One region of the Geodermatophilus sp. CPCC 205506 genome, then DNA from elsewhere that is predicted to be linked to it. Evidence: riboswitches for the same ligand, from Rfam matches in the RefSeq annotation. Region 1 holds a riboswitch; the other holds the start of a gene.
The links. Region 1 has a riboswitch for S-adenosylmethionine ahead of MY520_RS17435 (LLM class flavin-dependent oxidoreductase). Riboswitches for the same ligand answer to the same signal wherever they lie in the genome.
Positions count from the first base shown of each region.

Region 2: it holds a riboswitch for S-adenosylmethionine, as region 1 does, so the genes downstream of both, MY520_RS18640 (bifunctional o-acetylhomoserine/o-acetylserine sulfhydrylase) here and MY520_RS17435 (LLM class flavin-dependent oxidoreductase) in region 1, are expected to answer to the same signal.

Region 1 covers NZ_JALPKP010000030.1:61,137-64,607, forward strand. The annotation lists gene MY520_RS17430 (NtaA/DmoA family FMN-dependent monooxygenase) at 1-578, opposite strand, end outside; gene MY520_RS17435 (LLM class flavin-dependent oxidoreductase) at 575-1,696, opposite strand; SAM riboswitch class IV at 1,960-2,071, opposite strand; gene MY520_RS17440 (FAD/NAD(P)-binding protein) at 2,294-3,471, shown strand, end outside.
Region 2 covers NZ_JALPKP010000034.1:22,790-26,260, reverse strand. The annotation lists gene MY520_RS18655 (ABC transporter substrate-binding protein) at 1-158, shown strand, start outside; gene MY520_RS18650 (amino acid ABC transporter permease) at 175-1,137, shown strand; gene MY520_RS18645 (amino acid ABC transporter ATP-binding protein) at 1,134-1,907, shown strand; SAM riboswitch class IV at 1,992-2,107, shown strand; gene MY520_RS18640 (bifunctional o-acetylhomoserine/o-acetylserine sulfhydrylase) at 2,151-3,446, shown strand; gene metX (homoserine O-acetyltransferase MetX) at 3,462-3,471, shown strand, end outside.

The sequences.
Region 1 (3,471 bases):
AACTGCGGGCCGGTGTGCGCGAACGGCCGCACGCCGCCGGGCCGCAGGAAGGTCTCCCCGGCGGCCACCGCGTCGGCGTCCCAGGAGTCCCACAGCTGCCGGGTGACCTGCACGACCTCGGCCGCCCGCCGGTACCGGTCGGCGTGGTCGAGGAAGCCGCCGCGCCGGAAGTTGGCGCCGTGGAAGGCGTCGGAGCTGGTGACCAGGTTCCACGCCGCGCGACCGCCGGAGAGCAGGTCGAGCGTGGCCCACTGCCGGGCCAGCTCGTAGGGCTCGTTGAAGGTCGTGTTGATCGTCCCGACCAGCCCGAGCCGCTCGGTGACCGCCGCCAGCGCGGCGAGCACCGGGAGCGTGTCGGGCCGGCCGACGACGTCGAGCTCGTAGACCTGCCCCTTGTGCTCGCGCAGCCGCAGCCCCTCGGCGAGGAAGAAGAAGTCGAACCGCGCGTCCTCGGCGGTGCGGGCCAGGTGCTCGAAGGAGGCGAAGTCGACCTGGCTGCCCGACCGCGGATCGGCCCAGACGGTGGTGCTGTTGACGCCGGGGAAGTGGGCCCCGAGGTGGATCTGCTTGCGGCTCACCGGGCACCCCCGACGGCGGTGCGGCCGGCCGGGCGGGTCAGGCCGAGGGTGTCGCGGAGCGTGGGGCCGGGCGGCCCGGCCGGGCGCAGCCCGCGCTCCCGCAGCAGCGGGACGACGTCGTCCACCAGCGCCTCGAGGTCGGTCGGGAGGACGGCCGGGCGCACCACCACGCCGTCGACCGCGGTCGTCCAGACCGCGATCAGGTCGGCGAGGTCCTCGGCGTCGCCGACGTGCTCCACCGTGCCCGGGTCGGTCCGGGACAGCGCCTGCAGCCGGTTCCTCCGGTCGGCGGCGTCCGGGCCCAGCCAGGCGACGACGTCGGCGAGCACGGCGACCTGGCGCGGGTCGTGGCCGGCCTCGGCCACCCGGGCCCGCACCTCGGTCGCCTGGGCCGTGGCGGCCGCGACGCCGGCGGCGGAGATCCGCACGACGTCGGCCCGGTGCGCGGCGACGGCGAGCGCGGCGGGGGAGTCGGCCCGGACGACGACCGGCGGGCGGCCCTGCGGCGAGCGCGGCGTGATCGACGCGCCCGCGACCGAGAAGCGGGGACCGCGGAAGTCGACCGGGTGGATCCGGTCGCGGTCGACGAACCGGCCGGTGGCCACGTCGCGGATCTCGGCGTCGTCCTCCCAGCTGTCCTCGAGCCGGGCGACGACCTCGGCGACGTCGTCGGCCTCGGCCCACAGCTCGTCGTCGGGCTCGGCGCTCTTCCGGCCGAACAGCGCGGCCTCCTCGGGGGTGCGGCTCACCCCGATCTCCCAGCCGGCCCGCCCGCGGCTCACCCAGTCGAGGGTCTGCACCGCCTTGCCGACGTGGAACGGCTCGGTGTGCGTGGTGGTCACCGTCGGCACGAGACCGATGGACGTGGTCAGCGGGGCGAGCCGGGAGGCGGTCAGCAGGGCGTCGAGCCGGCCGCGGACCCCGCCGTCGGCGTCCTGCACCCCGAACGCGTCGGGGAACAGGGCCAGGTCGAGGCCGCCACGCTCGGCGGTGCGGACCAGGCCGGCCCACCGCGCGGGGTCGAACAGCCGGCCCGGCTCGGCGACCGGCAGCCGCCAGGCGGCGGGGTGGGCTCCGGCGTCGGTCAGCTCGACGCCGAGGAGGGGGGTGCGGGACATGCGGGTGCTCCCTGTCGGACGGGTGGTGGAGAGGACGCGGGCACGCCGCCGGCACTCCCGGGACAGGGGGAGCGGCGGGAGCGGGCGGTGCCGCGGAGGACCGGGCGGGCCGGTCAGGAGGGGGACGTCGTCAGCGACAGAGCGCGCTGTCGGTGCGCAGCAGGTCGACCGTCGGACGGCCGACCAGGTCGGCGGAGAGGTCGCGGACGCCCGGCGTCGACGCGGTGCTCACTGTCGGTGCTCCTCGATCTGGGCCCCGGAGGGCTGCGGACTTGCGGACGCGGATCGCGTCCGCCAGGTCGTCACCCGGGGCACCCCGTCGCAGCGGAGGGTTGCCGGCCAGCGAGCCGGGGCTTGGTGCTGGCACTCAGGACCTGAGCCGGACCCTAGACACGGACCGGCATTCCCGTCAAACCCGATCGATTTGGTAGACATTGTGTCGGCGCCACCCGGCGTCCGCATCGGGAGGAGGGGACGTGACGCGACCGGAGCTCGCCCAGCGGCGGCACGTCGACCTGCTCCGCACCTGCAGTGCCCTGTGTCCGGAGGACGCGACCACGCCCCGCCCTCCCTCCTCCGGCTCTGGAGTCCCCCCGCATGTCCCCGCTCGTCCCTGACCGGCCCACCCTCTGCGTCGTCGGCGCCGGCCCCACCGCGATCGGCGTCCTCGAACGGCTCGCCGCCTCCGCTCCGGAGCTGTCCGACGGCCGCCGGCTGCAGGTGCACCTGGTCGATCCGTTCCCGCCCGGTGGCGGCCGCGTCTGGCGGGCCGAGCAGCCCGACCTGCTCTGGGCCAACTCCCTGGTCGGCGACGTCACCGTGCTGCCCGACCCCTCCGTCGTCGTCGAGGGCCCGGTCGCCGAGGGCACCACGCTGTGGGAGTGGGTGCGCGACGTCGCCCGCGCCCGGCCGGCGGAGGACCCGGTCGGCCGGGAGGCCCGCCGGCTCGGGCCGGCGTCCTTCCCGTCCCGGCCGCTGGTCAGCGCCTACCTGCGGTGGGTGCTCGACACGGTGGTCGCCGCGGCCGCGCCGTGGCTGGACGTGCACCTGCACGCCACCCGGGTGGTCGACGTGCACAGCGGCCCCGGGGGCGCCCGCGTGCGGCTGGCCGACGGCGCCGAGCTCAGCGCCGACGCCGTCCTGCTCGTCCAGGGCCACCTCGACGCGCACCCCACGGCCGGCGAGCGGGCGACCGCGGCCGCCGCCGACCGGCGCGGACTCACCTACCTGCCCACCGGGTACACCGCGGACGTCGACCTCTCCGCGCTGGCCCCGGGGGAGGACGTGCTGGTGCGCGGCGCCGGTCTCGCGTTCGTCGACCTCGCCGTCCTGCTGACCAACGGGCGCGGCGGCCGGTTCGAGCGCGACGACGCCGGCCGGCTGCGCTACCAGCCGTCCGGCTCCGAGCCGGTGCTGTACGTGGGCTCCCGCCGCGGCGTGCCCTACCGGTCCAAGCTCGGCTACCCGTGGGCCGGGCCGCCGGTGCCGCTGCGGTTCTTCACCCCGGCCGCCGTCGACGCCGCGTTCGGGCCCGACCGGCTGCTGGACCTGCGCGCCGACCTGGCACCGCTGATCGAGCGGGAGCTGGGCTGGGCGCACTACACCGAGCTGTTCCGCGCCCACCCGGAGCGGACGGCGGTGCCGTGGGAGGAGTTCGCCGACGGCTACGCCGCGGCCGCCACGCGGCGCGCCGAGCGGGCGCTCGTCGCGCGGGCGGTGCCCGACGTCATCGACCGCTTCGACCTCGCGGCGCTGGACCGCCCGCTCGCGGGGCG
Region 2 (3,471 bases), on a different contig from region 1:
GGTACGTCGTCCCGCTGGAGGCGACGGAGTTCGCGCAGGCGATCGCCGACGCTCTCAGCGCCCTGATCGAGGACGGCACCTACACCGAGGTCCTCGAGCGCTGGGCCGTGGAGGACGGCGCCATCGACGCCCCGACGGTGAACCCCGCCGTCGGCTGACGAGGGCACCACACCCATGGCCGCCGAGGCCCCCGGCACCACCCGGCCGGCGCCGCCCGGACGCATCGAGGCGGTGCCGGTCCGGCACCCCGGACGGTGGATCGCCACCGCCGTCATCGCGGTGCTGGTGGCGATGTTCGTCCACATGCTGGCCACCAACCCGGTGTTCCAGTGGGACTTCATGCTCGACAACATGTTCAGCCCGCCGGTGCTGCGGGGGGCCCGGACGACGCTGATCATGACCGTCCTGGCGATGGTGCTGGGCGTGCTGCTCGGCATCGTCCTCGCGGTGATGCGGCTGTCGCCCAACCCCGTCGTCTCGGGCGCGGCGTGGACCTACATCTGGCTCTTCCGGGCGGTCCCCCGGATCGTCCTGCTCTTCTTCGTCGCGAACCTCGGCGCCCTCTACGCCACCTACGAGTTCGGGTTCCCCTTCGACCGGCAGCTCATGGACCTGTTCGGGTTCGACGCGGACCTGCGCCTGTTCGGCCTGAACGGCAACCAGATCTTCGCCGGGTTCACCGCGGGCCTGATCGGCCTCGTGCTCTCCGAGGGCGCCTACATGGCCGAGATCGTGCGGGCCGGGATCCAGTCGGTCGACCCGGGCCAGAACGAGGCCGCCTCCGCCCTGGGGATGAGCCGCGGCAAGACCATGCGCCGGATCGTGCTGCCGCAGGCGATGCGCGTCATCATCCCGCCGACCGGCAACGAGACGATCGCGATGCTCAAGGACACCTCGCTGCTCATCGCCGTCCCGGTGACGACGGAGCTCAACTTCCAGCTGCGGGCGATCGGCAGCCGGACCTTCCAGATCATCCCGATGGCCGTGGCCTCGATCCTCTGGTACGTGGCGCTGGCCAGCCTGCTGATGATCGGCCAGTACTTCCTGGAGCGGCGGTTCAACCGGGGCTTCGGCAGCCGGGAGACGCGGGCGCAGCGGGCCGCCCGCGAGGCCCGCGAGGTCGGGGGCCAGAAGTGACCGGGGACGGACAGCCGATGGTCCGGGCCGAGGGCGTGCGCAAGTCCTTCGGTCAGGTCGAGGTGCTCAAGGGCATCGACCTGGAGGTCGCCGCCGGCGAGGTGGTCTGCGTGATCGGCCCCTCCGGCTCGGGGAAGTCGACGTTCCTGCGCTGCATCAACCACCTGGAGAAGATCGACGCCGGCCGGCTGTGGGTGAACGGGCACCTGGTCGGCTACCGCGAGCACGGCGGCAAGCTGCACGAGCTGCCCGACCGGCAGGTCGCTGCCCAGCGCCGCGACATCGGCATGGTCTTCCAGCGGTTCAACCTCTTCCCGCACATGACGGCGCTGGAGAACGTCGTCGAGGCACCCACCCAGGTGAAGGGCGTGCGCAAGGCGGAGGCCCGCCGGCGGGGCGTCGAGCTGCTGGAGCGGGTGGGCCTCGGCGACCGGGTGCACAACTACCCGAACCAGCTCTCCGGCGGCCAGCAGCAGCGGGTGGCGATCGCCCGGGCCCTGGCGATGGAGCCGCAGCTCATGCTCTTCGACGAGCCGACGTCCGCGCTGGACCCGGAGCTCGTCGGCGAGGTCCTCGACGTCATGCGGGGGCTCGCCGGGTCGGGGATGACGATGGTCGTCGTCACCCACGAGATGGGCTTCGCCCGCGAGGTCGGCGACTCCCTGGTCTTCATGGACGACGGCGTGGTCGTCGAGGCCGGCGACCCGCGGCGCGTGCTCGGCGACCCCCAGCACGCCCGCACCCGGGCGTTCCTCTCCAAGGTGCTCTAGGGCCGGCCTCCGCCGCCTGACCGGCCCCGATGCGCCTGGGGCCCCTGTGCCGGGTGTGCTCCCGTCTGCATAAGATCGCGTCTGGCTCACGAGAGGCAGTGCGAAGCACCTGGCTGGCTGCCCGGCAACCTCGACTCCGTCCGAGGTGCTCCAGGGGAAGAGCCGGCCGGTCGGCGCCCGCCGTCCGGCAAGGACGGAGGTCCTCGCGCGCCGCGGGGTCTCCCGATGAGAGGAGACCGGCGCATGCCCGACCCCCAGAGCTGGAGCTTCGAGACCCGGCAGATCCACGCCGGCACGAGCCCCGACCCGACCACCGGGGCCCGTGCCCTGCCGATCTACGCCACCACCGCCTACCAGTTCCGCGACGCCCAGCACGCCGCGGACCTGTTCGCGCTGGCCGAGATGGGCAACATCTACACCCGGATCATGAACCCGACGCAGGACGCGCTGGAGCAGCGCGTGGCCTCGCTGGAGGGCGGCGTCGCGGCGCTGGCGGTGTCGAGCGGGCAGTCCGCCACGACCCTGGCGCTGCTCAACATCGCCGAGTCCGGCGACCACGTCGTCGCGTCCGCCTCGCTCTACGGCGGCACGTACAACCTGCTGCACCACTCGCTGCCCAAGCTCGGCGTCACCGTCTCCTTCGTCGAGGACCCCGACGACCCGGAGAACTGGCAGTCGCTGGTCCAGGAGAACACCAAGGCCTTCTTCGGCGAGACGATCGGCAACCCCAAGGGCGACATCCTCGACATCAGCGCGGTGTCGGAGGTGGCGCACCGCAACGGCGTCCCGCTGATCGTCGACAACACGATCGCCACCCCGTTCCTCATCCGGCCGATCGAGTTCGGTGCCGACGTCGTCGTGCACTCGGCGACCAAGTACCTGGGCGGGCACGGCACGGTGATCGCCGGGCTGATCGTCGACGCCGGCAACTTCACCTGGACCGGCGGGAAGTTCCCCGGCTTCACCGAGCCCGACCCGACCTATCACGGCGTCGTCTACGCCGACCTCGGCGCGCCGGCGTACGCGCTCAAGGCACGGGTGCAGCTGCTGCGGGACCTCGGCCCGGCGATCTCGCCGTTCAACGCCTTCCTCGTCGTGCAGGGGATCGAGACGCTGTCGCTGCGCATGGAGCGGCACGTGGCCAACACCCAGCGGGTCGCGGAGTTCCTCGAGGCGCACGACTCCGTCGACCGGGTCAACTACCCGGGGCTGGCGTCGTCCCCGTGGCACGCCGCGCAGCGGAAGTACGCGCCGCGCGGCGCCGGCGCCGTCCTCACCTTCGAGCTGCACGGCGGGGTCGAGGCCGGCAAGCGGTTCGTCGACGCGCTGGAGCTGCACAGCCACGTGGCCAACATCGGCGACGTGCGCAGCCTGGTCATCCACCCGGCGTCGACGACGCACTCGCAGCTGACCGCCGAGGAGCAGCTGACCACCGGCGTCACCCCCGGCCTGGTGCGGCTGGCGGTCGGCCTGGAGGGGATCGACGACATCCTCGCCGACCTGGAGGCCGGCTTCCGCGCCGCGAAGTCCGCCGAGTGAGAAGGACGTCCTGACGTGAGCGGGG